2 regions of the Paenibacillus sp. NPDC101420 genome follow, and region 2 is predicted to be linked to the other one. Evidence: a T-box and tRNA genes for the amino acid it is inferred to sense, from the RefSeq annotation. Region 2 holds a T-box; the other holds one or more tRNA genes.
The links. The T-box of region 2 lies ahead of ACQKMP_RS20565 (valine--tRNA ligase). A T-box ahead of a tRNA ligase gene usually reads a tRNA of that ligase, here a tRNA-Val.
Positions count from the first base shown of each region.

Region 1 (15,141 bases), on a different contig from region 2:
TTCCGGCCTGTACTTCTTGAAGCGCTTGGTCATACGCCAGGACACGTCCTGTAGAGGTCTGGAAACTGGTTAAATCTCCGTCTCCATTTTTCTGTACAGCTACGAAACTTTCGCGTTCGTTATTTGGCACTTCAGCTCGCCCCTTGCACTTGGATTTGCCATCATATGGCACATCCTAGCTTGCTTCATAGAACGGTAAATTATGTGCACTATTTTTAAAGAGTTTTCTGCATCCGTACATGTAGAATACCTGCGTCATAAAAAGGTTCCGTAGAAATCACTTCATATCCTAGCTTCTTGTAGAAATTCTCAGCTTGGCACTGTGCATCAAGAATCGAAGCTTCCAGTCCAAGCTCCCGAGCAAGCTCTTCCATAGCTAGCAACAGAACACGTCCGTATCCTTTGACTCGATAATCTTTCAGTACGGCGATACGCTGCATTTTGGCTGTACCTGCTTTGTAATAAATCAATCTTCCCGTAGCCACAGGTACACCTTCATCTATAATTAGAATATGGTGCGCATTCGGACCTATAACATCGTATTCATCAATTTCTTCCTCAGCCGGTACCATTTGTTCCTCTACAAATACTTTAGTACGAATATCCAACCCCATCTGAAGCTGTTCCTCTGTAGTTACCCGTAAGATTTCTGCCGCCATGTTAGTCCCAAACTCCTCTCTCTATGTATCCAACGATAGTTGTCTATTATATAAAAATTCGACTAGAAAGAAAAGCCTGAGCATGAGAAATCATCTTCTACGCTGCTCTAATCTGCAGAATATACTTCTTCAGGAATCGAACGATTGTATGTGTCTTGCATCACTGGTGACAATGGAGGGTACTGACCTTTTGGCTTTCCATCTAGGTTAGTCATTTCTTTGATTTCCATGACTTTTGTTGGCTTCGCCTCGGAACATCCTCCCAAGACCATCAGTAACAGCAGACAAACGCCGACTTCCCATTTCAAAAATTTAAGCATGGTTTTACTCCTTTCACCGTTCAACTGCGGTTATTCTCATTACAGCTTTGACGGTTCATGAGTTTTATAAACCATTGGATCACTTCATTGCCCGATTCTAACCCTTATAGATTCACATTTCCAACGGCATGGACCATGTACATCATTCCTCCCAAAAAGCCAGCTAATACAAAATAAGTGATACCGTATTTCCAGCGTGAGCTAGCCGGCACATCGTAATACTTGTCGTTCTCATAGACAGAATAGCTGATATCACAATTCATCTTTAGATGAAGCCCATTCTCTAAGGTCACAGGCTCTAGCTGCGAGATACGTACCTTTTCAATGATGCATTGCTGCGGAAGCGCAGCTCTACCAATGTAGTTCAGTTGATCCCATCTCACCCCTACATACTGCTGTCTTTCCAAATCACTGTAAGTAGTAAAAGGTAAATCTCTTCTATGCTCTGGTCCTGGAATCATGTAGCCTGCATCTCTAAGTGGCTCTACTGGAATTAAGAAACTCTTCGTTACAGAATAAAGGCGATTGTTAGTGCGTCTCTTCACATATTTGTTATACAGATCGTAAGCAAATAACGCCCAAATAATAAAGAACAAGATCGAACGCATATAGATGATGATGGCTAAACCACCCACGAGCCCCACAAGCCACAGCCAGCGCGTCACCGCGGTTGCAATACGGCCGCCGTCAAGCGGGTGAATCGGCAGCAGATTGATCAAATTAAGTAAAAAACCTATATAAGCCAAGGAATAGAGAAGTGGACTATCCATGTAATAAGCCGCCCAAAAAACGGCTGTAGCCCCAATGGTTCCTAAGATCGGACCTCCAAAAGCAATATAAGCTTCCGTCTGGGCATCCAGCGGTTGTTTTTTCATTGTAATTAAAGCTCCCAAAAACGGTATAAACAGCGGAGCGCTGACTGGAAGCCCGATCCGTTTCGCTGCTATTACATGTCCTAATTCATGGACTAGCAAGAGCAGGACAAAGCCCACGGCAAACCCCCACGGGTAAATCAAAGCATAAGCCCATATTGAAATCATCATTGATATTAACGGCCCGGCAATTTTACCTATTTTCAGAAGAGACAAAATCGCCTTTCCTTTAATCAGGAGCATCGCCGCCCCGCCCCCCAACCATTTCCATGGCGTGGAAGAATTCTTTTTCTGCTCATTTTGCGGCAAGATCTCAAGCTCCTTTTTCTTTCAATTTTTATCTAACTGCTGTACATTACCCTCCATTTTATCATAAGTGCTTAAGGAGTATTTCCATAAAAAAGCACTCGGCTAAGTATACGACGCAACTTTTAGAATCGTTTCAAGGTCAAACAAACAGATAATGGATAATTTTCACTATTATTTAAGGGAAGAAAGTGATTCCGCTCCAATACACAACCACCACCTCACACAAAATAACCCGAATTTTATGGTTACCCTATAGGCTAACGCCGTGAACGTTATAGGCTACGAACCATAGACTGTTATCAGGGTTATTCAATTGAGGAGGTTATTTATGGATACAAATGCAAATTTACATCAACAGGTCAGTTGGAATTGTATGAACAAATACGTTGGTATTACAACGACTGACGGTCAGTCCTTTGATGGCTTTATTGCCCATGTAGATCAAAACTATGTTACTCTTGCGGTTCCTAGCAACGAAATGGTAGAACGTTTAAACGGAATGCCTACACACGAATCGGCGTATAGACAATTTGGCTTCCGGCCTGGCTTTTTCCCAAGACGTCGCTTCTTTCCACGACGCATCCCTTTTTTCGGTATAAGCGATATATTTCTACTCCCGTTCTTTATCTGACGTGGCTCATGGGGATGGAGCGGCATCCCCTTTTCTTATTATTTTAAAGACTATGTAAACTATCATCCCTATAGATTGTAAAAAAAGAATTGCCATCCTACTCTATCGTATGGTATTATGAAATTCGTCGCAGGACGGTAGCTCAGCGGGAGAGCACTATCTTGACAGGGTAGGGGTCATGGGTTCGAACCCCATCCGTCCTATATGTGAAAGCCTTGATATTCAAGGCTTTTTTTGTTTTCTATTCACTTATCATTCTATTAAAAATCCCTGTGATACGAATTTGATACGAATCGCGTTTACTTTTCGTATCAGTTCATGTGATCCTCTGGGAAAATATCATCGCTTCTATCCTCCAACCAATTCCTAAATTCCGCTTTACTGATATATAATTTCCTTCCCACTTTTGCAACATGAAATACGTGGAAGCCTGTTTACAATCCTTTCAATTCTATCGCTGTCCATGCCATCTTCAGGCTCATGGAATCAGAGCCAAAAGAGAAAGAAGCCGCTACTGAAAGCAGCAGCAATATTCCTAGGAGTAAAAACAGACCGAAATACGATTTCCCTCTTAAATTAGGGATAACAGCTGTTTTATCATCTAGATTTCTATTTTTTTCATACGTTGACACTAGCTTCTCAACTACAAAATCTAGCTGCTTATCAAGAGATTAGATATCGGAATAATATGAAAAATCAATATATAGCCTTGCAGCTTGTCCCCAGGCTCCATCACAGCATGTCGAATATCCAGCACTTTAACGGCTGCATAATTCCATGCGGCAATATGATCTTCCAACTTCATCTTGCATTTCACTCCGATCCGTTACACAATCTGTTTAAGTTAATTACATCTTAAACATTGATAATGATTATCAATTATATCTGGAACCGTTTATCTCTCATAATGGGGCATCATGCCTATGGTTCCTTATATAAACGTTACTTGAACTAAACAAGAACAATCTCTCAATATTGCATCCCCTATAATTTAGCATTAATATAAAATAATGAGACTTACTGAAAATCGTTAATGAGTATTGTTTTGAGGATTATTGCATTTTCGCAAACTCACTAAGGAGTAGGAGTGTTTTTTATATGTTATAGGGGAAAACGAATATTGGGACCAATGACTGAAGCTGATGCTCTACGTGAATGGTTTACTCTTTCCGGTACAGTGAAGGACATTTATATTATTGAGGTTGATGAGAACAATAAAGTAAGGCGCCAGATTGGACCCACAAAGAAGAAAAAAAAATAAGCATAGCCTGCAGCAACCTACTATAACTTGATTGAAAAAGAGATAAAACGTAAAAAAGCCCCACCGACCTTTATTGGTTGATGGGGTGTTTTATTAAAATGGAAATTTAGTAAGCGAGAATATTAAGAGTACCATCCCAACAATCGAAGACAGAGCAGCCATTTTATCTTTAGTTTTAAAATAGGTAGCTCCTCCATTAAAAATCAGAGCTCCACACATCCCCATCATTGTCCAAGACATGATCACTTGATCCTGACCGCGGAAAAATAGTATTGCCAGAATGATTGTTGCTGCACTAAATAAAATACCGAACAACCTTAGTGCTTTCAGCAAAAAATCCCCTCCCGAAATTAATGGGCTAATGAATTTGCAGCTTACTCGATATTACAAGAAAAAATGTAGCCAATGGGCCACAAAGCAAAGAAATTAAAAACCAGTTTAATCCACTCCTATTTTTACCTTGTGCTAACCCGGCATTTATTAATGCCAATGTACCCCATCCAACAAAATACCCGTTATCCATCACGCACACGACCTTTCAACATCATTTTATAGGAATACGAATATCCAATATAATGGTTTCATCATAAGCAAATGTTGCAGGGATTTGTTATACATGCTGAGATTTCAACAACTACTTTATTCTTGTGGCGATAAGCTGTATCGTTTCATCAGAGTCTTTTACAAGACATTTCAAAGTAATGCCCAGGACAAGTGAAAATAAAGAGATCATAAAACTAATGACTGTAATCATTGCTCCTCTTAAGTCATTTGTGAAATTATAACGCAAGATTTCTGAGAAGCTGCTAGTAGAAAAGAAAATTATAGTCAAAATAAAAAACAATCCAAAAACACAAAATAAAATGTTTGATATTTTATTAACTCTTTCAAAATAGCTCATATATTCAACTCCTCTGATCAAGATAATAATCCACCAAGACATAAATGGAACCGGCAATACCAAAAAGGATAATGGCTATACTACTATTCAAATGATATTCCTGTATAAAGCGTTCATCGTATGCCTTGTAAAAGAAAACATATCCCCCGATACCACTCAGAAGCAATATCATTATGCGGGTAATCAAAGGATTTGCAATCATTCGAACAACCCAAGAGAAAGGAAAAATTATAATTGGGTAAAGAACGGCTGAAAAAAGAAATGCTAAGAAAATAAAAACAAACCCTATATTTTGAAACCCATAGTATTCAGTCGTACTGATCTTATTTCCTTCCCATAGCTCTAATCCAAAAGTGGCCAAGGTGAATAAAATCGTCGAAACAAACCATAACATGATATGCTTTACTACACGCAAAGTAATCCCACCAATTTTATGCTTTATATATCAGCCATTTTATTCATAAGTTCTATTGTTAAATCTGCTTCCAATAATCATTTAGCACTTGGTTCTATTGAAGTTAAAAAAGGTTTTTGCCCTATTCTACTATTATAGGAAACAAAGTACTCCTCATTTATATTAATCAACTTAAATATTCCTTTTGGGATTGTGACTGTAGTTTGATCACCGCTCATATTTTGTACTACTATTTCTCTTTTATCTACTGACACTACATTAACAACAGCAGATGTACTTGCCATCAAAAGGTACCATATTATAAATAAAAAAATGATCAAAGGAAGAAATGAGAAGATTTTACGATTATTCATATCTATCACCTCAGAGTAAGGATCATCTAATGGGCATGGTAGTTACCTCCTATCCATTGCCGAACAATTCTTGTATGTATTTTTCCGACATATATTCTCTAAATTCTTTATCTAATAAGTATATTTCATCTTGTTTTATCCACTGGTAGTTAAAAACAGTTCCACAGTCCTCTCCTTCACCCTCTCCAGTGAATCTCCACTTTTCAGGTAATCTTGTTTCTGGAATCAGAAGGTAGTCATGTCTTTCAACATTTGCATCTATATAATCCTTATAATAATATTGTGTTCCTATTTTCTTTACTAATTTAAATTGTTTAAGTCCACTTTCTTCTTGAATTTCCCTGAATAAGGCTTCTTCTTCTGTTTCCCCGGCATCGACATTACCACCTACTAATCTAAAGGGTACTTCTGGTACATTAAGATAAACTAATAAGGTCTTTTCTCCAACTTCATTGTCTTGCAAAATAAATCCGTATACCTTCTTTCTAATCGGTTTCCCTATTTTCATCGTGTCCCCCTTATTTAGCTTTTTATAAACGAAAATAAAAAAGTATTTGATCATTGATCAAATACTTGCTCAGTCGTACGGTGTTATGAATATATGCTCCCTTGTGGTCATCTACGTTTACGCTATTCGAACATCCATAAATTTACTTTATTGTATTCTGAAAACCTGAATTAAACAAGTGTAACTCTTTAATTCCCACCGCTGATCAAAATAGCACTCCGCTTCTGTTTAGCACATTACAATCTATTGTGCATTTTATATAGAGAAGCTTAATAGAAAGGGGTGGATCAGAATGGCAACTCGTCAACCTGATTTGGTATTGATCACTTGGAGCAGAAATCCTTTGGTTCGTGGCTCTGCACGTAGGATTATCTCTGTCCGCATCATTGGAAATGCTGAGCCTTGTCGACCTAGCTTAAGACCCAACGGGCTACTTGACACCGCCTTAGCTTGTTTATTAGATAATGACATTGGTTTTAAAGTTGTGTTTCGTAAAAAAACTTCAAGGATTAGCGGCTATTTGCTGTTACAACGCCATTAATATTTTCAGAGGGCAGCTAAGTTGCTGCTCTTTTTTAACGTTGAATAGAACCTGAATCTGATCGAAATTAGGTGAGTCCATGAACTTACAAGATGTAAAGAAGAGCTATGATTTAATCGTAAACTTAGGTATGTCTTGTGCTCCTGCTATAAATATGCAAAGAAATAACTTGAGAACATTCTCCATGCCTCTTGACTGGATGATTTCTTATTCATTAACTGATGTAACCAGACTTTATAAGAATAGATTTCAGAATTTCATGGAGTTCACAAATCTGAAGATGCTCGAAGAGACACATTTTTTTCTAGAGGATGGAGTGCCCGCTTATCCTAATGGAAACAAGAAAGCGTTAGTGAAATCGTATTTTATTCAGGATACCTTTTATAACATTATCTCTGTACATGATTTCCCAATCACTTTGGGTAAACATTGGTCTACGACCTATCCATCTTATAAAGCAAAGCTGGATTTACGAATTAAGAGATTTTGGGACAAATTACTAAGCAGTAAAAAAATTCTATTCATTAGATGGTTCGCCACATACGAACAGGCTGTAGAGCTACAAGCGATTTTGTCTGATATATTAAAGCCGAACGAATTCACTGTCCTTATCCTTTATCCTGTTCGTGAATTAACATCAGTACGAGAAATCCATTGGAATATTAATCATATTTGTGTGTTAGAATTTCCTGATGATATGAACGATTATGATAACTGGGATTATATTTTGAAAGATATACAAGTAACGAGCGATTAATTTATCTCTTATTAAAAAATGACCCTCTCATGGGTCATTAATGTTGACGGCTTCGGTCAATCAAATGATTAATCATTTCTTGCGCAGCAAAAACATATGGATTCAGATATAACCTACTGATACCTACAAATATAGCAATAGGGTTACTGACTCCAAAATCGCTTTGGCTCCAAAGTGATTTTGGATTTGTAAGTTCAGGCTCTACAAGATCATACTTTTCCATCAGCCTTTCCTTTGTGTCACTTTCCATTACAGCTCCGTTTCCTTTATCCGCAAAGACTGCTCCTGATGAAAAACACGCCATGATCAGAACAAAGGAAATGATGAGTGTTGCTAGTTTCTTTTTACGCATAATACAGCTCCTAATTCTTTCTTTGGTCTACACTAAACTCTAAACCTTGTACCAACTCAAATATTTCTCGGGTAATCGCAGGAAATCTATGTATTCGACATTCTTGATCAGTTCTAGATCATATTCTATAAAAATAATGGGATAAAAAGTATTAAATTCTATAATACACCTTTCTTCATATAAAAACAAAAGCACCCCACAGTTAAAATTAGTAGGGTGCTTTAGAATAATTCTCCGTATTTACAATACCAACATCCCACTAAATATTCTATGGGGTTGGAGTTCCGCCATTGGCATTTAGCGTTTCGCCACTAATATAGCTCGATTCCTGGCTAGCAAGAAATACATACGCCGGAGCCATCTCTGCAGGCTGTCCCGGACGACCTAGTGGTGTGCTCGCACCGAACTCCTTCAGCACTTCCTCTGGTTGCCCACCCACCACCTGAAGAGGTGTCCATACGGGACCTGGCGCCACTACATTGACTCGAATCCCCTTATCAGCTACTTGCTGAGCGAGAGATTTACTGAATGTATTGATCGCAGCCTTGGTCGTCGCGTAGTCCAACAGGATGGGCGAAGGGTTATAGGCTTGAATGGAAGAAGTGTTGATGATGGTGCTACCCGGTTGCATATGTTTCACTGCCGCTTTACACAGCCAGAACATAGCATATACGTTCGTTTTAAAGGTATCGTCAAAATGCTTCGTAGTAAGATCAGCAATATCGGGGACGAATTGCTGTTTGCCCGCTACATTGGCTAAAATATCAATCCCACCCAGCTGCTTGACTGCAGTATCGACGAGCTGTTCACAGTACTCCTCGTCCTTAAGATCACCTGGGATGGCGATTGCGGTTCGTCCTGCTTCCTGCACCAGCTTGAGAACCTGCTTTGCATCCTCTTCTTCCTCCGGCATGTAGGATAAGACAACATCTGCGCCTTCACGAGCAAAAGCAATCGCAACAGCTCGGCCTATCCCGCTGTCTGCCCCTGTAACAATCGCTTTTCGTCCAGTCAGACGTCCGGTGCCTTGATAGGTATCTTCACCTGTATCAGGCACGGGATTCATCATCTTCTGAAGCCCCGGCTCTTGTTGCTGCTGTTGAAATTCAGGTCCTGCCTTGGTGTACTGAGTGGTAGGATCTTGCATCGTATATTGGTTAGACATCGATCAATTCCTCCTTTATTTTTAGAAAACCATTTTTTATTTAACGAACTCTTTTTTATGTAAACACAACAGTACACCGCTAAACATACCTCATCGATAGCATAGTCCTGAATATTTCCACAAAAAATACCCCAACTACCTGTTAAGGTAGCTAGGGTATCTCATACTTTAAGTATCATTAATCATTTAATGGCCTTAAATTTCCTCTGATCTGTCTGGAACCGACTCATAACGAGTACGTATTTCACGATTTTTAGCGTAGATGTATAAATCTAAAGCCGCTATTCCTCTACGTGCCAATTTTACTAGCAGAACGAAGAAGTAGATTCCCAAGCCAATTGATATCAACCAAATTAAAAAGAACAAAACACCTACTCCCCCTCCGAAAAAAAGACCTGTGTGTTCCATACGATTTATCCGCTCCTTAAGCAATTTTCATTTTTTATCAGTCTATATTGCATAAGCTTAAATAAATATATGGAAACTCACACATGAATCGGGACACCCTCCATACAGTTTCGCGTATACATTACATAAAGGAGTGATAAATCATGGGCTTTTTTATTTTCCTCTTTGTTCTGTTAGCGCTACTTAACATCTTTTTCCCACGATTCGGATGGTACATGAGATACGGATGGATGGTCAAAGGTGACGTTGAGCCGAGTGAGGCTTATTTATTAATGACCCGCGTCAGCAGTATAGTGGCACTTATTGTCCTCTTTTTTATCTGGTCTAGTTTCTGACTTATCCTAACGCTCTTAATACATCCTCAATCTTACGCTGATGCGACAATACGCCGTAATTCATCCAGGCCATGAAATCCACCTCATATACGCTGCCGTTACGTACAGCAGGTAAGTTGCGCCAGAGTTGTGTATCCAGCAGTTCCCGTCCTCCCCCTTCAAGCTGATCAAAGGTAATAAACAAATGATCCGCAGTCAGATTGGCAAGCTCTTCTTTTGTCAGGTTCACCCGATTCTTTCCACGGGTCAACTTCCGAACCAAGCTATGGGGTTGCAAGCCCAAATCATGATGAAGCACACTTCCTGTATACCCCAAATGCTCACATCCATAAAGAGTGATTCCGTAGACTGAGATTCTTAAACAAGCTATGGTCTGACTATGGACGGAACGGGTAAGCAGCTGCTTGGCTTGCTGTGCCTGATGCTCATAATTGTCGATCACTTCCTGGACACGTTCCGTTCTGCCAAAGACGGCTGCTGCGGAATACAAAGTGGCACGCCAATCCTCTTGATGAACAGGCAGCTTGAACAACGGAGCGATCCGGCTGCACTCCTCCAGATGCCAACGATGAAAGCCATTATCCAGCAAGATCAATTCGGGCGTATACCGGGAGAGCTCCTGCCAATTACGAGTCGAAATATCTACCTCAGGCACATTGTGGAGAGCCAAGTACTCTTGTTTCCCCCACTCGGCGTGAGAATATTGCGCCACAGGCGTAATATCCAGAGCCAATAGATAATCTTCCAAAAAAGGAGCAAACACCCTCAATCCATCCTGATGGAAGCTTCTGTATTGGCCTGGAGTAACACCCACCGATCTTTTAAAACGCCGATTAAAATAATACTCATTACTATATCCGACGGATACCGCGATATCATGCATACGGTCATTCGTCAGCAGTAGCTGCTGCTGTGCTCTTTCGATACGAAGCCCGTTCAAATGCTCCAAGGGAACCCTCCCTGTCACCTCTTTAAATGTTTGTGTGTAACGCGCACGTGTAATACCTGCAACTTCAGCCAACTGATCAACGGTTACGGCTTGGTTATAATGCTCCTCCATATAGTGAATGGAACGCTGTATTGCCTCATGATCACCCGTGACCTGAACGAAAGAGGAATTTGCACGCATGATTAGCAGTAGCAGCTCCTGAAAGCGCGTATGGCCTGCGAACCATTCGATCTCATCTGTGCTTCTACGGCTATGGTAGATAGCCTCTAGCAGTAATTTACATTGTGAAAAGGGTCTACAGCTTAACAAACCAGATCGAAGGAGGTCCTCTTTAGTCCTTCCTTCTATTTCACTCTGCCTGTTTTCCCCGGTTTCGATGATTTCAAAAGTAAGCCGATAAAAGCTAAGCCCCCGCTCCTCGGCATTGATTTTGCTTAATAACCCTGGTTCGAACAAGAACCCATTACCTTTTTCCAGTGGAAACTGCCTCAACTCAGCCTCAACATACCCCTGTCCTTCCGATACAATGAGTAGTGTATGATCCTGAAACACCTCACTCTGTCCGCTTCCTGACAGGGATTGGGTTTCTATATTTATCAAGCTATAGAATAGCTTCCTTCTATTGCTGTCTTGCAAATCTTTTGCCATTCTCCCGCCCCCAATTGAGAACCATTTTCATTCACTTCAGTGTAAAACAAAAAAGAAGGTCTATCAAGGGTGCTGATAGACCTTCTTTTTGCTATTCCTTCAAGGCAGCTGCCATTTATTTCACCATAGCTTCCAGCAGGTCATCAAGCTTCATCGAATTGGCCGTGATGGCACCAGTCTGCCAGTGGGAACGTTCCATTCTATAAACATTCCCGTTCTTCACTGCGGGTAGGCTCTTCCACAGCGGCCCATCAAGAATTTGGATCGCTTCCTGATTCGCTTCAGTATCCCAGCCCCCGTTGTCAGGGAATACGATGATATGATCCGCTTCGAGCTGAGGAATAAGTTCTTCGGAAATAATAGATTGATATTCGGTCATTTCTGCAGCCATAGGCACGGGTGTCAGGCCAAATTGAGAATAAATCACACCGATAAAACGGTTTTTAACACCGAACAAAGCAAAGGTCTTATCCGCTACGTTGAGCCGGATCACTGCTACTTTTTCTTGCCCCAGAGCCTGTTGCAGTTTAGCTTTTCCATCTGCCACTTTCTGATCATACTCGGCGAGCACAGCCTCAGCCTTCTCCGGAATACCGAGCGCATCTGCAATCGCTGTAAGCACTTGTCTTGAGTCCTGCAGCGCCGCCTCAGGGAGACGATACGTTGGTGCTATCTTGGAATATTGTTCATACCTCGCCGCATCCGCGCCTCCGTCCGCAATAATCAAGTCAGGGTCTTTCTCCAACAACGCTTCCAAGCTTCCGGTGATATCAAATTCTGGCACATCGAGATTTAAGTAATCCTGTTTGCCCCAGCTTGGATGATACCACTGAACCACCGGGGTAATCCCCAATGCCTTCAAATAATCTTCAAGGTAAATCCCGGCCACCCGTTTAGGGTTGACTGGAATCTCAACATCTCCGAATTCTCCTGTAATCGTCCGAGTTGCAACCTCTTCCGAAGCATTTCCACTTCCTTCGCTCGGTGTGCTGCTAGCTGAGGTTGATTCCTCTGCATTCTCTGTTTTAGCAACATTATCTTTTGTAGTATTGCTATTCGTTCCGCATGCCGCCAGCGCGGTCAATGCCATAATAAGTACTGCTGACCATAAAAACTTCCGACCCCATCTTACCATTATCCCTTCACTCCAATGCTATATTTTCATTGATTATCATTCTCAATAATCATTATCACAATAGTAGCATGACTTTTATAGCTTTCAATGCACTTTCTCTGCAAAAATCTTATACAAACTATTAACTAGTTTCTTCCCTTCTTCACAAATTTCTTATTATTTACGATTGATTTATACAATGCTATCGCTTACAATAAACTCATAAACGCGCGTTTATGAAAAGAGGGGAAACATGCGCAGCGAAGATATAGCTAAGTTGGCCGGGGTTTCCCGAAGTACGGTATCCCGCGTGATCAACAATTATTCCAACGTCCCTGAAGAGACCCGGGCCAAAGTGCTGCGGGTGATTGAGCAACATCAGTACGAACCGAACAGCTTTGCAAGGGCTTTAGCCGGTAAGAAGACCGATACGATCGGACTCTTCGCCATCAGTATGAATGAGAAGGAGAATACTACCCGAATTTATCAGAACAATTACTTTGCTCCATTCGTTGATGCCGTAGTCGACACCTCGAATGCCCGAGGATGTTATGTACTGATTCATACAGTTTACTCTCCCGACGATTTCATCAAGGTAAAGCAAGCTTTTCTTCAAAAACGGATTGACGGCGGTATCATTGTCGGCACTCAGAAGGATATTAATATCGTCCGAGAAATGGTAGGGCTCGACTCTCCTCTCGTATTAATTGATTATGATATTTCTGAGATTATGTCGGAGCATCTTGACCGCAATCATCTGGCCATTGTGAACTCCAAAGATTACGAGGGCACCACAGAAGCGATTGAATATTTGATCTCTCTGGGTCATCAAGAGATTGGCATCATCTGTGGGCAAATGAATACGTACTCTGGACGAGAGCGTTATACGGCTTATGAAGATACGCTGAAGAAACATGGCCTGCCTGTAAATGAGAGATTTATTCTGAAAGGTGATTTTCTGAAAGAGACTGCTTACGAAGAGGTTAAGAAGCTCCTTGCTTCTGGTGAACCTTTGCCAACGGCCTTCTTCTCCTCCAACGATGATATGGCTATATCAGCGATGGAAGCGTTCTCCGAGCACGGAATCATTGTCCCTGAAGATCTCTCCATGGTTGGATTTGATGACATTCAGCTAGCATCCCGTATTCAGCCTAAGCTGACCTCTGTACGCTTGCCGATCTATGAAATGTCTAAGGCTGCAGTTGAAAAAGTAATCGAGCTGTGTGATTCACAGCAGCCGACGTTTAGCACGATCAGCTTTCCAGCTCGTTTAGTGGAGAGAGATTCCTGTCAACCGCCGAAGAAATAGCTTAAGATCAATCCTTCGCTGAAGAAATCTACATATTTTTCCGTGAAGCTGCTATTTGATTCGGTATCGAAACTACTGCTTTAATTGTCTTGCTTAAAAGCATTGAAAAAACTCCCTTCCCTCGAGGGAATTTTTTCTGAAACTTATAAACGCGCGTTCACAATCGAAAGGAGACTTTCTCACATGAAATTCGGAACCTTTGACGACACTCGAAAAGAGTATGTAATTAACACACCTAAAACCCCTTACCCTTGGATTAACTATCTTGGTAATGAGCAATTTTTCGGACTTATTTCCAATACAGCTGGTGGCTACACCTTCTATAGGGACGCTCGTCTCAGAAGATTGACCCGTTACCGTTATAACAATATCCCACTGGATACCGGCGGCCGCTACTACTATCTTTATGACGATGGTGATTTCTGGACCCCAGGCTGGATGCCAGTAAAACGTGATCTCGACTTCTATGAATGCCGTCACGGTCTTGGCTACACTTCCATTACTGGCGAACGGAACGGAATTTCTGTGAACCAGCTTGCTTTTGTCCCTATGGGTCATAATGCTGAAGTACATCGTCTTGTAGTGAAGAACACGAGCTCTGCTAAAAAATCCGTGAAACTGTTCTCTTTTGCAGAGTTCTGTCTCTGGAATGCACAAGATGATATGACTAACTTCCAACGCAATCTCAGCACCGGTGAGGTTGAAGTGAAGGATTCCGTTATCTATCACAAAACTGAATATCGTGAGCGCAGAAATCACTATGCTTTCTACTCCGTAAATAAAGAAATCGCTGGTTTCGATACTGATCGTGAAGCTTTCGTAGGGATGTACAACGGTCTGGAAAGCCCACAAGCTGTAGTTGCAGGCGAACCTACTAACTCCGTAGCTAGCGGTTGGTCCCCTATCGGATCACACGCACTTAACATTACGCTTGAACCAGGTGAAGAACAAAGCTTCATCTTTGTACTCGGCTACATCGAGAACCCTGAAGAAGATAAATGGGAATCCCTGAATGTAATCAACAAAAAACCAGCAGAAGCTATGATCGCACAATTTGCTACAGATGCTCAAGTAGATGCTGCACTCGCTGCACTTGCTGCTCACTGGGATAACCTGCTGTCTAAATATCAAATCCAAAGCGGCGACGAGAAACTGGATCGCATGGTTAACATCTGGAATCCATATCAATGTATGGTTACCTTCAACATGTCCCGTTCTGCTTCCTACTTTGAATCCGGTATTGGCCGTGGTATGGGCTTCCGTGATTCTAACCAAGACTTGCTCGGATTTGTTCATCAAATTCCTGAACGTGCTAAAGAACGTATTCTCGATAT
Region 1 is NZ_JBNNSE010000001.1:639,654-654,794, forward strand. It holds gene ACQKMP_RS02950 (DUF3892 domain-containing protein) at 1-130, opposite strand, end outside; gene ACQKMP_RS02955 (GNAT family N-acetyltransferase) at 216-659, opposite strand; gene ACQKMP_RS02960 (hypothetical protein) at 767-979, opposite strand; gene ACQKMP_RS02965 (site-2 protease family protein) at 1,084-2,160, opposite strand; gene ACQKMP_RS02970 (hypothetical protein) at 2,489-2,791, shown strand; tRNA gene ACQKMP_RS02975 (tRNA-Val) at 2,923-2,994, shown strand; gene ACQKMP_RS02980 (hypothetical protein) at 3,444-3,596, opposite strand; gene ACQKMP_RS02985 (hypothetical protein) at 3,912-4,052, shown strand; gene ACQKMP_RS02990 (hypothetical protein) at 4,146-4,385, opposite strand; gene ACQKMP_RS02995 (hypothetical protein) at 4,687-4,953, opposite strand; gene ACQKMP_RS03000 (hypothetical protein) at 4,958-5,368, opposite strand; gene ACQKMP_RS03005 (hypothetical protein) at 5,446-5,721, opposite strand; gene ACQKMP_RS03010 (NUDIX domain-containing protein) at 5,771-6,229, opposite strand; gene ACQKMP_RS03015 (hypothetical protein) at 6,522-6,770, shown strand; gene ACQKMP_RS03020 (DUF1796 family putative cysteine peptidase) at 6,850-7,527, shown strand; gene ACQKMP_RS03025 (hypothetical protein) at 7,565-7,879, opposite strand; gene ACQKMP_RS03030 (SDR family oxidoreductase) at 8,148-9,044, opposite strand; gene ACQKMP_RS03035 (DUF6199 family natural product biosynthesis protein) at 9,596-9,787, shown strand; gene ACQKMP_RS03040 (helix-turn-helix domain-containing protein) at 9,789-11,384, opposite strand; gene ACQKMP_RS03045 (ABC transporter substrate-binding protein) at 11,500-12,519, opposite strand; gene ACQKMP_RS03050 (LacI family DNA-binding transcriptional regulator) at 12,752-13,807, shown strand; gene ACQKMP_RS03055 (GH36-type glycosyl hydrolase domain-containing protein) at 13,991-15,141, shown strand, end outside.
Region 1: it has a tRNA-Val gene. The T-box ahead of ACQKMP_RS20565 (valine--tRNA ligase) is inferred to sense a tRNA for this amino acid. The anticodon was not compared.

Region 2 (15,141 bases):
CCACATGAATAAACTTCAGCCGACGGTGCGGATTTCCCAGCTTGTCCATCAACATCTCGATTCTATCTAAACCTGGCCGTATCCCAAAAGGGATTAGGCTCTTGATCCAATCAACCGCTTCGGTGTATGTCGCAAGAGGGGCGGTACTTCCGCCCCGATTTAGGTCATCCATGTCTCTTATCCTCTCAGCTCTGCGATGCGGGCAAGTACTTTCTCACGTTTAGCAGAATAATCTGCCTGCTTCGCCCGTTCCTCTTCGATAACTTTAGCAGGAGCTTTGGCCACGAAGCCTTGATTGCTCAGCTTTTTCTCTACGCGTTCTACTTCGCTGTTCAGCGTCTGCACTTCTTTTTCCAGACGAGCGATTTCTTGTTCAATATCAATGAGTCCCGACAATGGCAGAAGCAGTTCTGCTCCTGTTACTACAGCGGACATTACCTTATCCGGCGTTTCTGGATTCAGGCCAGCTTCGAAGGAAGACGTATTACAGAAGCGTCCAATGTAGTTGTCGTTACGGGTGATAATACTCAGCGTCTCTTCATTACCCGCTTTGATGATCAATTCAACCTTTTTGCTCATCGGTACATTCACTTCAGCCCGGATATTACGAACGGCCCGGATTACATCCATCAGCAGGTTCATTTCCGCTACGGCCTGCGGATTCTCCAGAGCAGCATCATACTCCGGCCATGCAGCCAGCGTAATCGTCTCCCCTTCATGCGGAAGGTGCTGCCAGATTTCTTCCGAAATAAACGGCATAAACGGATGAATCAAGCGCATTGTGCGATCTAGTACATAGGCAAGTACAGACTGTGTCTTCGCTTTGGCCGCGGCGTCTGATCCGTAAAGTGACAGCTTCGCGAACTCAATATACCAGTCACATAGATCGTCCCAAATGAAGTTGTACAGCTGGCGACCGGTCTCACCGAACTCGTACGAGTCAATTAGACGCGTAATCTCACGAGAAGTTTCGTTCAGACGGTGCAAAATCCAGCGATCAGCAGTACTTAGCTCACCCGAAATGTCAATATTTTCAAAGCTTACGCCTTCCAAATTCATCAACGCGAAGCGTGATGCATTCCAGATCTTATTGGCGAAATTACGCGCCTGCTCAACCTTTTCCCAACGGAAGCGTAGATCCTGTCCAGCTGTACTTCCGGTAGAAATCATGTAACGCATTGCATCTGCGCCATACTTCTCGATTACTTCAAGGGGGTCTACGCCATTCCCGAGTGATTTGGACATTTTTTGACCTTCGGAATCCCGTACCAAACCATGCATCAATACATCTGAGAAAGGTTTTTCTCCGGTAAATTCAAGAGCTGAGAAGATCATCCGCGCTACCCAGAAATAAATAATATCGTAGCCTGTTACGAGCACATCGTTCGGATAATAGCGTTTGAAATCTGCACTGTTCTCATCTGGCCATCCTAGTGTGGCAAAAGGCCACAGATTAGAGCTAAACCAGGTATCCAGTACATCTTCGTCCTGTTTCAAGTCGGTTAGACCACTGATCCGGCGCGCTTCTTCCTCGTCATTTGCCACAACCAATTCACCAGTAGACTCGGAATACCATGCTGGAATACGATGTCCCCACCACAGCTGACGGGAAATACACCAATCACGTACGTTCTCGATCCAGTTCAGGTAAGTTCTCTCGAAACGGTCCGGTACAAAGTTAACCCCGTTCCCATCCTTCTGTGCATTGATGGCAGCTTCAGCCAGTGGCTGCATCTTTACAAACCATTGTGTGGACAAGTACGGCTCAACAACCGCTCCAGAGCGTTCACTGTGTCCTACTTGATGCACATGATCTTCGATATTGATCAGCACACCTTGCTCCTTCAGGTCAGCAGTGATAGCCTTACGACATACACTCCGGTCTTGACCTTGGTAAGGTCCTGCTTCTTCATTCATCGTACCGCTCTCATCCATTACGTTAATCTGCGGTAAGTTGTGACGTTGACCCATCTCGAAGTCATTCGGGTCATGAGCTGGTGTAATTTTAACCGCACCACTACCAAACTCTTTGTCTACATAATCATCAGCGATAATCGGAATCTCACGGCCAATAATCGGCAGGATCAACGTTTTGCCGATCAGATCTTTGTAACGATCGTCTTCCGGATGAACAGCAACCGCTGTATCACCCAGCATTGTCTCCGGACGTGTGGTCGCTACTGTAATAAATCCGCTACCGTCTTTGAGCGGGTAACGCAGATGATACAAGTGACCATTAACTTCTTTATATTCAACCTCGATATCCGACAATGCTGTACGAGCCGCCGGGTCCCAGTTAATAATGCGTTTGCCGCGGTAGATCAAGCCTTTATTATAGAGCTTAACGAATACCTCGCGTACAGCTTTCGACAACCCTTCATCCAGGGTAAACCGTTCGCGGGAATAGTCAAGAGAAAGCCCCATCTTAGCCCACTGCTCATGAATGGTGTTCGCATATTTATCTTTCCACTCCCACACCTGCTCCAGGAACTTCTCGCGGCCGAGATCATGTCTAGAAATTCCCTGCTCACGCAGCTTTTGCTCTACCTTTGTCTGCGTTGCGATACCGGCATGGTCCGTACCTGGTAGCCACAACGTGTCGAAGCCCTGCATCCGTTTTGTACGAATCAGGATATCCTGAAGCGTAAAATCAAGCGCATGACCAATGTGCAGCATTCCCGTTACATTTGGCGGCGGGATTACAATGCTGTATGCCTTTGCATCTGGACGCCCGCCTGCACGGAAATATCCACCCTCTGTCCAATAGGAATACCACTTGGTTTCTGCCGATTTCGGATCATACGTGGTTGGCATTTCATTCTTAGAATCATTTGCAGCGGCAGCATCTGCCGCTGTATCTTGCAAGTTCGGCAACTCTGCCGCTGTTAGATTGTTTTGGTCAGCCATTCCCTGATACCTCCACTTGGTTACTTGTAGTTGGTTTTTAAAAAACAAAAAGACCCCTCGTCTCAAAGGACGAAAGGCCATTCTTTCGCGGTACCACCTTTGTTTCGCGCCAATGAAAAATAAACCTGCACTTCTCTCACCTTGCGGTTCAGAAGCTTAGCGCGACACTCGTACAGATAACGGCTGCTACCGGCCACATCCTAACTTATCTTTCATATCCATGAAGACAAGCTCAGAAGGGCGACTCCGGGGCGACTTCGGTGGCTGTATCCTACGGAATGTCACAGCACTTGCATTCCGCTCTCTGAAGGGCTGACCGCCTACTCTTCCCGTTCCCAGTCTTTACTTAGATATTGCTTACTCCATAATACATTTTGAGTCCCCCCTAGTCAACCTGGATAGGCTATTACAGCGGGACTTTTAGCGGAATTTCGACTTATAGCGTGCATATGTCGAATTTTCATTCGATTCATCACACTGCGTTGATTAGATCCCCCGCATTCTAACGTTCTCCGGTCACACAAGAATAAACGCCTTCGACGTCCTTTTACGGACGGTAAGCGTTTATTTGAGAAATATAAGGATAATGTATAACGTGAAACTTATATATTCTTATATTTGACAAAAATCCCGATCTACTATCAGATCGGGATTCACCTATTCATATGAGTACGCATTGTAATTCAATTACGGAATGTACAACACTTGCCCTTCTTCTACACTCTGCCCAGACAATCGATTATACATTCCCAGCTCCCGCGCACTTAGCTGATATTTCTCTGCGATTGTATCCAGCGTTTCTTCACGCTGCACGATGCAAAGGCGAACCTTACGGAATAGGTTAGCGCCATCTGCTCCAGCAATGAATCTGCTCTTCCACTCCGTATTATTTCCGGCCTCTGGAATGATCGCTGCAGCCGATGCATTTCCTTCAGATAGGAGAGCCTCTTGTTCTTTACGAGAACGACTAGAGCTGAGTAATGAAGAGAAGGTGAGATGTTCTTTGGCTGGAGCCTCTGCTTCTTTCTTGCTTCCTAGCGCAATCTTAAGATCTTGTTTCTCCTCGGTATGTGGCACAGTCTCCTGAGAAACTAAGCCTTCGTTCGTATTATCACTGATCGGCTGCGCATTCTCTTCTTGTGCGTGAAGCTCATGGTTTGCCACGTTTTCAGAAGCAAATACAGCGATATCTTGGTCTGCATCAGCAATAGCTGCTGGAACAGCGGTTTCTCTTGAAGCAAAAGTATATTCAGCTTCTTGCTCTTGATCCGCTTGACTCGCCTGGCTAACTTGATCCAGCTGAGTGGCCTCAGCTTCATTCTGTGACTCAGCTTTAAACCAGTAATCCGCTATTCCTGCTTTGGAATCCTCTGTTTGCGAATCCAGACTATGCGTCCGAGCTTTCGCGCCCTTGTCCTTCTCATGAGCGGATGAGAAATTCACTATAGGGGACGAATGACCAACTCCACTTGAGACCAGTGGAGCCTCTGATGCGTCTGTATTAGCTTCAGCATGCTCATGTTCTTCTACGGCAACCTCCGATGCATCCTCGCCAAAGGTCCACTGAGAATTTTCATAAAGTGCATCAGTTTCGTGCTCTTGGTTCTCTGCAGATGCTTCGATTACCCTGTCATCACTGAGAGGGGAATAGGCAACTGTGTACTCTTCCTGCTGCCAGGCCGGTTGTGGTTGAGGCTCCGCACCACCGATTCCCCGCAGTGATAATACGCCTGTTATATTCACTGTGCGCATCGTGAGCAGATCAATATCAAAATTCTCGATCTCCACCCCGATATCTTCAATCGAGCTGACGCGTGTAAGCGGAACTGTGATTTCAACGGGAATGGCATGCTCCAGACGTTGTGTTCGGTCATCTTCACTCCGGTAGAGTCCGGTAAGCAACAGCTGACCATATAACTCGGCACGATCCTCCCGCTGAATCACCTGGATTTCCGGAAGTAGTTCAACCTCCTCCAGCTCAGCTATTCCCGGAAGCTCTTCCGATAGGTGAATGCGTTCATAAATATCAAACCGCAAGCCGTGGGACTGATCAAACACGGGATATGTCCTCCTTCTTGGCATAATCTAACCCTGAGACAGGCCCAGAGCATAAGCCCAAAATGTTACTCCCCACATGTATATGCTTCAAACAGAAAGGCATGACAACTTTGGTGGCACTAACCGGACAGGATGCTATTAATTTCATAAATTCAGGGACTATTCGAACCTATCTGCCGGCCAATAGATGAACTACTCCGCATGAACAAAGTATTATATGCTGCTTTTGCTATTAGGACATAGATAGATGCTTCTTTCTGAAAAAACAAAAAATTATATACCCTACGAAAAAATAGATAAAAAAAAGAACCGTAATACCAGCATTTGCTGATACCACGATTCTCAGGTTTATAACGTAGCTGTCAAGGCGCTTCAGACAGCAGCTCCCGCAGCTGAAGCATATCCTCAGGCCACGGATCGCTTACTTCCAGTTGTTCACCGCTCCAAGGGTGGCGGAAAGACAGCAGCTCGCCATGGAGCGCATGTCGGCCGGCAGCGCTGGAAGCCCAGACCGGGCCGCCATATAGCGCATCCCCATACAAGGGATGACCCATATGGCTGAGATGGACGCGAATCTGATGCGTCCGTCCGGTCTCCAGCTGCACATGCACCAGGCTCCCGCCATGCAGTGCTTCGCGTCCGAGGATTCGAGTCACGGCGGACTGTCCGCCGGGTGAGACTCTTCTCCGCGCCGCATGATGACGATCGCGCCCTATCGGCGCGTCGATCACTTTAAGCGTAGGCGGCACTGTGCCTCGGGCGATCGCGGCGTATAGCCGCGAGATGCTTTTTTCACGCATATTCTCGTCTAGGACAAGCTGTGCGAACTCATTCTTCACATACATCACCGGACCTGTTGTATCCTTGTCCAGTCGGTGAATATGCCTTACAGCTGCACTAACACCGGTAGCGACATAATGCGCAGCTACAAGGTGATCCAGCGTTACGCCTAAGCCACTGCCATCCGGATGAACCGCCATGCCTGCCGGCTTGTGGGCAACCAAGCAAAAATCATCCTCATACAACACTTCAAGCTCTTCCCATACCGGTTCAATGCCGGCTTCACGATCCGGAAAAAGTGCCAGTCGCAGTCGATCTCCCTTCCACTGAATGCCCCCCTCGCGGCGCAGACGCAGATGAAGCTTCTCAGGCATACCTACAGTTTCCAGCAGCCACTTATCAATTGCAGCTTCAGAATCCTCGGCTCCTGTAATGATTTTGCCGGGTGTTACTTCTAGCCACTCCCCGCGTCTAGTCCAAGCTCCACCACCGGTTCGTACTCCGGCTCCAATACTCAAAGGGCCTTCAGGGCATTATAGTGGCCCTCAATGGTATCATTAATATCCTGCTCACTATGCGCAGCCGACACGAACATACCTTCAAACTGTGAAGGTGGCACGCTAATGCCTTGGCTCAGCATATGACCAAAATAACGACGGAATAGATCCGTGTTGCTAGTCTTGGCCGTTTCAAAATTAGTTACTGGTCCTTCCGTGAAGAACGGACAGACCATCGAGCCCACACGGTTAATTGTCAGTGGAACACCGGTCTCGATTGCATTCTTTTTCAAGCCTGCCTCTAGACGCGCCCCTAATTGCTCAAGACGATCATAAACTTCCGGTGTCAGTAGCTTCAACGTAGTGAGTCCTGCCGCCATCGCTAATGGATTACCACTAAGTGTGCCAGCCTGATAGATCGGTCCCGTAGGAGCGATTTGCTCCATGATCTCTCTTTTGCCGCCATAAGCGCCTACTGGAAGTCCTCCACCGATGACTTTGCCGAAGCAGGTAATATCCGGAGTAATGTTGAACAAGCCTTGAGCACAACCACGATTGACACGGAAGCCTGTCATTACCTCATCAAAAATAAGCAAAGATCCATTGTCTGAAGTTAACTTGCGAAGTCCTTCCAGAAATCCCGGAAGTGGTGGTACAACACCCATGTTGCCGGCAATCGGCTCTACGATCACTGCGGCAATCTCACTGCCAAAACGTTCGAAAGCAATCTGAGTGGACTCCAAATCATTGTATGGAACTGTAATTGTATTTACTGCCACACCTTCGGGAACACCTGGGCTGTCCGGCAGACCTAATGTGGCTACACCGGAACCCGCTTTAATAAGCAGACTATCCGCGTGACCATGGTAGGAGCCTTCGAATTTCAAAATTTTACTGCGTCCTGTATAACCACGTGCCAAACGAATCGCACTCATCGTAGCTTCCGTTCCGGAGTTAACCATACGTACGATATCTACAGAGGCTACACGTTCGACAACCATTTTTGCCATTTCAGTTTCAAGTAAAGTCGGTGCGCCAAAGCTTGTCCCTTTTACCGCCGTCTCCTGCAATGCCTTTACAACCTCAGGATGCGCATGACCCATAATCAGCGGTCCCCATGAGCATACATAGTCGATAAAGCTGTTGCCGTCGATATCATAAATACGCGATCCGATCCCATGATCCACATAAATCGGAGTCAATCCTACGGATTTGAACGCCCGTACAGGGCTGTTCACCCCACCGGGAATATATTGTTTTGCTTCATCAAAAGCCTTGCGGGACGCTTCCTCTTTACGCGCCATTGGCTCAGTACTCATCTATCTTCACTCCTATTCTGTTCTTGGTCACACAGGTATAGATTAACCACGCAGCCAGCGCGCAGCATCTTTTGCGAAATAAGTAATAATAATATCCGCTCCGGCCCGTTTCATGCCAGTCAGCATTTCAAGCACAACGGCTTGCTCGTCAATCCAGCCTTGCAGCGCTGCTGCTTTTACCATGGAATATTCGCCACTCACATTGTAAGCCACAAGAGGCAAATCGAACTGGTCGCGGATCGTACGAATCACGTCCAAGTAAGCCAGAGCCGGCTTCACCATTAACATATCTGCACCTTCCAGCACATCGGACTCTGCTTCACGGAGCGCTTCGCGCAGATTGGCAGGGTCCATTTGATAGGTTTTGCGATTTCCGAACTGTGGCGCTGAATCCGCAGCTTCGCGGAAAGGGCCATAAAATGCCGAAGCATATTTGACCGAATACGACATAATCGGCACATGTTCAAAGCCATTCTCATCTAGTCCCGCACGAATCGCGTGTACGAATCCATCCATCATATTCGAAGGTGCAATAATATCTGCTCCAGCTTTAGCTTGGGATACCGCCGTACGGGTCAACAGCTCTAGCGAAGCATCGTTGATGACATCACCGTGTACCACACCGTTTACCGTATGCGTATGCACCATCCCGCAATGTCCGTGATCCGTAAATTCACAAAGGCAGGTATCTGCAACGACCAACAGCTCAGGGTACCACTGCTTGATCAAGCGAGTAGCCTCTTGCACAATTCCATCCTCTGCGAAACCGGAAGAACCGATTGCATCCTTCGTTTCAGGAATCCCGAATAACAGTACAGCCGGAATGCCTAGTGCGGCAATCTCGTCCACTTCTGCTTTTAAAGTATCCAGTGAAAAATGGTACACGCCCGGCATCGAGCTAATCTCATTCTTCACACCTGTTCCATAAGTCACAAATATAGGCTGTACAAAATCCAGTACATTCAGTACTGTCTCCCGCACCATACCGCGAATTCCAGCAGAACCGCGTAGACGACGGTGACGTGTAATTGGAAAGCTCATTTGTTCATCCTCCTGAAAATAAAATATATAGACACAACGGACATTTATAGTTTGCCCGTCTAACTGCCAGTTAGTTAACAATCTGATTTCATTGCAGAATGTGCAATAGAAAAGACTTAGAATTGGAATTGATTCTAAATTTAAGAGATTCTATTGTACAAACTACAACCAGTCTAAGGTTACTTATATTAATAGGGCTATTGCTCACCTATCTCTATGAAACTAATTGATTCTAGTCTCCGCATTCCATCGACAGAGTTCCTGCACCAGACTATTAATAGTTGCTTCTTCAGGTAGCAGTCCCGGGGTAAGCCCCGCCTCCACGGCAGTCTGCTCGGTTAATGGCCCGATGCAGGCTATTTTCACGTTAGCTAGCAGTGGGAGTGGATCTTCGAGCCCCATTCTTTTCAGAATGTGGATGAAATTGCGCACCGTTGAAGAACTAGTAAAAGTCACCGCGTGTACGCGTCCCTCCTCCAGCAGCTTCAACAGCTCGTCATCATCTTCACCTGTCACAACCGTCTCATAGGTATCGACGTCTGTGACTTGAAGGCCAAGCTCTCTCAGCTTGTCCGGCAGCCAGTCGCGCCCCAGATCGCCGCGCGGCAACAGCACGTTCTGCCCCGGCAGCAGCTGGGGACCGAACTTCTCAATCAGACCTTCCGCCTGAAACTTCGTCGGAAGTTCCTCAGCGATCACCCCGCGCTGCGCCAGCGCGGCTGCTGTACCCGGCCCCACCGCTGCAATCCTTGCGCGGTGAAGCCCCCGAATGTCCGCCCCCTGCTCCGCCAAGTGGCGCCAAAAAAACTCCACGCCGTTCGGGCTAGTGAAGAATACCCAGTCGTACGATTCCAGCGCGCCAAACGCCGCTGCAATCTTCTCCTTCTTCTCTGCGCCTTCCGGCATGATCGTCTCGATCACCGGGAACTCGTAGGGTTCCCCGCCGAGTTCCTCAATCATATCCACGAGCTCGCTCGCTTGGCTCCGAGCCCGTGTCACCACGATGCGTTTGCCGAATAACGGCATCGCCTCAGCCCACTTGAGCTGCTCACGCTGCAGCACCACGTCGCCAACGACGATGACGGCCGGCGGCTGAAAATCCGCCGCCTTCACTTTCGCCTCAATATCGGCGAGGGTTCCCGTCAGTGTCTCCTGATCTGCGCGGGTACCCCAGCGCACCAGCGCCACTGGTGTTTCTGGCGGGCGCCCATGCTTGATCAGCTGGGCGCTGATATATCCTATTTTGGCTACGCCCATCAGGAACACTAACGTCCCCGTGGCATTCGTTACTTTATCCCAATGAATGGAATGATCCAGTTTATCTGGACTCTCATGTCCGGTGATAATCGACAGGGAAGAAGCATGATCGCGGTGCGTGACAGGTATACCCGCATAAGCAGGTACGCTGATCGCCGACGTGATACCCGGTACGATTTCGTAATAGATCCCATTTTTGCGCAGCAGCTCCGCTTCTTCACCTACGCGGCCAAAAATCGTAGGGTCCCCACCCTTCAGCCGCACCACTGTTTTCCCCTGTAAAGCCAGATCAACTAACAATTGATTAATCTCTTCCTGCTTCATCGTGTGGCGATCCGGCAGCTTGCCAACATAAATCTTCTCGCCGCCGGGCTTCATGCATTTCAGCAATCTAGGACTTGCCAGCCGATCGTACACCAACACGTCGCTTTTTCGAATACACTCGAGGCCTTTTACAGTAATCAGCTTTGCGTCCCCGGGACCTGCACCTACCAAATAAACCTTCCCCGTCAATCCCCTCATCCCCTAACGTCTGACAGTATCTTCTCCGCTCCTCTTGCGATCAGCTTCTTAGCGACTTCTTCGCCTAGCTGTACTGGATCTACCCCAGTGCAAGTTTCTTTCAAAATCGTTGAACCGTCAGGTGTTCCCACCATTCCGGTTAAGGAGATTATTTTGTGCTCCGCGGTAGTAGCTTCCGCAGCTGCGTCAAGCACCGCATGAGCACCAATTGGCACTTGGCAGCCGCCGTTCAGCACGCCAAGGAACGTGCGCTCCGCCGCCACCGTCAACGCTGTATCGGCGTCGTTGTATAACGCCAGCAGCTTCCGCAGGTCGGCGTCATCTGCGCGGCACTCGATGCCGAGTGCGCCCTGCCCTACAGCGGGCAGGCAAACTTCCGGTGGCAGGTAGGCGCTCACGCGATCCTGCCAGCCCATGCGCGACAGCCCCGCTGCTGCAAGCAGGATCGCGTCGTATTCGCCGCTCTCCAGCTTGCCCAACCGCGAGTCAATGTTGCCGCGCACGGGCTCAATGACCAGATCAGGCCGCAGCGCAGCTAGCTGGCTGGAGCGGCGTAGGCTGCTTGTGCCTACGCGTGCGCCCTGAGGCAACTCGTCCAGCGAGACGCCTCCGTTAGAGATCAGTGCATCGCGCGGATCGACGCGCTTCGGCACAGCACCGTTGATCAGCCCATCCGGCAGCTCGGAGGGCATGTCCTTCATGCTGTGCACCGCCATGTCGATTTCCTTTTCCAGCATGGCCTGCTCGATTTCCTTCACGAACAACCCTTTGCCGCCTACCTTGGACAAGGTGACATCAAGGATACGATCCCCTTTGGTAACAATCTTTTTCACTTCAAAAGTGAATCCAAAACCATGCTCCTCGCTCAGTCGCTCCAGATCCGAAATCACATGCCCTGTTTGCGTCAACGCAAGTGCGCTCTGTCTACTCCCCACAATAATCTTACGCATTGTCCATTCCTCCTGATTACGTCTGCCTCTTACTCTTCACCGTAGACCGTATATAGTAATCCAAACTAACCAAAAGCTACTCCGCACTATTTAAAGGGCATTTTTGCCCTTTATTTAGCTCTTTCGTCCGTTATAGCTCAATTAAGGGGTATTTTTGCCCTTCATATGACTGATATGAGCGTTTTAGAGCAATTCAAAGGTATTTATACCCTTCATTTATCTCTTTTGACGACTATTACTCAATTAAGGGGTATTTTTGCCCCTCTTTCGACCATTCCAGCCACTTCAGCCCAATTCAATAGTACTTTTACCGCTCTTTCGACCATTCCAGCCACTTTAGCCGTACTCATATCATTAATCTAACCTAATTTTGTAATCTTCACAGTGTCCACGCGCACTTTTACTCCGCCCGATGATCAGCAATCCAAGCATCCATATCCTCCGGGCTCCACACAACAAAGCTACCGTTTCTCATTTCATTCAACACATCGAGCGCCCCAAGCTTCCGCAAAAGCCTTCCACGAACTTCAGCAGAAGATTCTTGTTCCTTAATCCGGGTTCGCATGGTATGTACAAAATCCAAATATGGCTCATACGCCGCATCCAGCGCCTCTTCAAGCACACTTTTAATCTTCGCAGCCGCAAGCGGACCAGCACCCGAAGTAGATACAGCTACCGTCAACCGCCCCCTCCGTACAACTCCGGGCGTGATAAAATTCCCCGCTTCCGCATGGCTAGCCACATTCACATGAATGCCAAGTCGCCTAGACTCCTGCGCAACCTCTTCATTAACCGTTCTATCGTTAGTGGCTGCATATACGAGAAAGGCCCCACGGAGATCTCCGGGAGCATAAGGGCGGTCATGCCAGGTCATGAGACCCTTTTTCACTAGAGAGGCAAGCGTATCTGTCAAAGAGGGACTAATCATCTTAACCACCGCTCCAGCTTCCAGCAGCCCACTCACCTTCCGTTCAACCACGGCACCACCGCCAATAACCACAACCTGTTGCTTTTCACAATCCAGCATTATGGGCAAATACCGAGTCATGCTCTTCACTCCCCGCTCCAACCGTGAAAACCAGATAAAGAATTCAACAAAAAATTCAAGATAGTAAAAGCATATCCTAAAATCGCCCAGCGAGCCATACTTACTCCACTTTTCCGCCCGGATTTCTTAAAGATAATATAAAATATGTAAATTCCAAGGCCAATAAGTGTCGTTAGTACTTTTAAATCCTTCAATAATAGTGTCCGTCCCTCAGAAACAATAGATAAGCTAGCCACCACCAGAGAGATTGCCAGCAAAGGAGTCCCCACCAGAATAGCGGTGTAAGAATATTTATCTGTAGTCTCTAAGTTTGGTAAACGACGAATTCGATCACTCCATTGCTTGCTTTTGAGTCTGGTGTGCAGGAATAAGTACAATATTGCAAATACCGTCCCAAGTGTCAGTGCAGCAAAACTCAAATTGGCCAAAATCACATGCATTGTCAACCAACCATACACCGAGCTCCAAGTCTCAAGCGTATGTCCCCCCGCCGTCAGCCACACCCGATTTAAGAGAAAAACACAGAATCCAGCCACACTAAGCAGCAGAATCGTAAACTCGCCTCCACGTGTAAAAGCCACCGCAAGCGAAGTCAGCACAATACTAAATGCAAACCAGAACAAGAAATCATAAGGTGTGAAAATGGGCAGTCCCTTTTCCTGAGAGAAACGAATCCCCAGTCCTGCAGCTTGCAAAAGACCCACAACAACAAGAAGCCCCGTGCCTAACCGCTTCCCACTCGGGTTGCGATAAAGGCAATCCGAGAAAACAAACAGCAGGCTCAGGGCATATAGCAGCAGAGCGGCATCATATATTCCGTTCAGCAGTTGCATATCACTCACCTACCCAACAGGCCTGCCGGAGCAAGCACCGTCTTAGGCACAGAAAAATCGCCGCTACCGGCAGTACGTTCTGTGGAACTAGACTGCTTAACCGGGGCGGAATCTCCGCCATCTGAATTGGATTCGAGCTGTTCCTGTAGCGCAAAGATTTTGGAGAAATAATCAAGAGCTTCATTCCCCTGCTTGCCACCGGACATCTCTTTAATAACATTAATTGGATCATGCATCATTTGGTTCACAATGCTTTTGGTCAAACGACGGATCACCTTGCGCTGATGCTCGTCCAGCTCAGGCAGCTTATTGAACAGACTCTCCATCGTTTCCTCATGAATCGCATTCGACTTATCCTGAAGCGCCCGGATTACCGGTCTCACGCCAAGCGTCTTAAGCCACAGCTGGAACTCATCCATTTCCTCACCGATCATCACTTCAATCTTCGCAGCTTCACTCCGGCGCATTTCCAGGTTACTCTCCACAATGCCCTCCAGATCGTCAATATCATACAAAAAAACATCTGGCACATTAGCCGCTGCAGGATCAATATCACGGGGCACAGCTATATCAATCATAAAAAGCGGCCGCGAAGGACGACGCTTCATAGCATTCGCTACCTGATCTGCCGAAAGTACATACCCATCAGCTCCCGTTGAGCTGATCACGATATCTACCTCATTAAGAGTTTTTAGCGCATCTTCAATCGTGCTTGGCTTACCCGAGAACTTCTCTGCCAGTTCAATCGCACGCGACAGCGTACGGTTAGCGACAATCACCTCAGCCGCACCACTACTATATAGATGCTTTACAGTGAGCTCGCTCATTTTGCCGGCGCCGAGAATCAGTACTCTTTTACCAGTGAACATGCCAAAAATCCGCTTGCCCAGCTCCACTGCCGCATAACTGACAGATACTGCGCTTTCGCCGATTGACGTTTCACTATGTGCTCTTTTGCCGAGTGTCACCGCTTGTTTAAATAACCGATTGAACCAAGTTCCAGTTACACCCTCAGCCTGAGCCGTGAGAAAAGAACTTCGCACCTGTCCAAGGATCTGCGTCTCGCCAATCACCATGGAATCCAGGCCGCAGGTCACGCGGAACAAATGCGCAATCGCCTGCTCGTCTTCATATATATACATATGCTGTGCAAATTGCTCATTTTTCACTCCAAACCACTGCTCCATAAAGCCGCGGAGGAAATAGCCCCCCATATGAAGGCGGTCCATGACCACATAAATTTCCGTACGGTTGCAGGTGGCTACTACGACCCCTTCCAGCACACCCTTCGTCTTCATCAATTGATGAAGCGCTGCCGGAAGATCACTCTCCGCAAAAGCAAACTGTTCCCTAACCTCCACGGGAGCCGTACGATAATTCAGGCCAACGACGACGATGTGCATCGATAGTTCACCATCCTAGTCTCTATTCATTACTGTGTACAGTTATATTAAAGAATATTTTTACATAATATTCACTTTCACAACATCTCAAAACACTGTGTTAAGTATATCACACGAAAATACGACTTTTTACAGATTTTTTGAACGCTTTATGAAATCCAGATAATAATTATTATAAATAAAAAACCGCAGGTTCGCTACGGTTAGGATGGGTTATTTTGTGATTAATTATTAGTTGGGTAGGGGAAAAGTGGGAATTTAATTGCACTAACTCAAAATTACCCGGGTTCTTCAACTTTTATAGATGCTACTTCTGCGCACCTTTTACAAAATGTGAAGATAAGTGGTGAACCATACGTTACGATGATTATCTAAATGAAAGAATCCATTCTGTAGGAAGCTAGCGAAACCAGTTCTTTATCTGATCAAGAGTACTTTTTGCCTCCGGTCCATTATAACCGAAGGTGTTGCCGATCATCTTGACATACTCGTTGAACGTAGTTTCCCGACTCTTTCGGTCACTCCA
Region 2 is NZ_JBNNSE010000005.1:33,659-48,799, forward strand. It holds gene ACQKMP_RS20560 (bifunctional folylpolyglutamate synthase/dihydrofolate synthase) at 1-172, opposite strand, end outside; gene ACQKMP_RS20565 (valine--tRNA ligase) at 178-2,814, opposite strand; T-box leader at 2,970-3,253, opposite strand; gene ACQKMP_RS20570 (LysM peptidoglycan-binding domain-containing protein) at 3,595-4,965, opposite strand; gene ACQKMP_RS20575 (RluA family pseudouridine synthase) at 5,328-6,263, opposite strand; gene hemL (glutamate-1-semialdehyde 2,1-aminomutase) at 6,260-7,561, opposite strand; gene hemB (porphobilinogen synthase) at 7,604-8,602, opposite strand; gene cobA (uroporphyrinogen-III C-methyltransferase) at 8,825-10,372, opposite strand; gene hemC (hydroxymethylbilane synthase) at 10,378-11,331, opposite strand; gene ACQKMP_RS20600 (precorrin-2 dehydrogenase/sirohydrochlorin ferrochelatase family protein) at 11,732-12,379, opposite strand; gene ccsA (cytochrome c biogenesis protein CcsA) at 12,385-13,212, opposite strand; gene hemA (glutamyl-tRNA reductase) at 13,218-14,615, opposite strand; gene ACQKMP_RS20615 (YdcF family protein) at 15,016-15,141, opposite strand, start outside.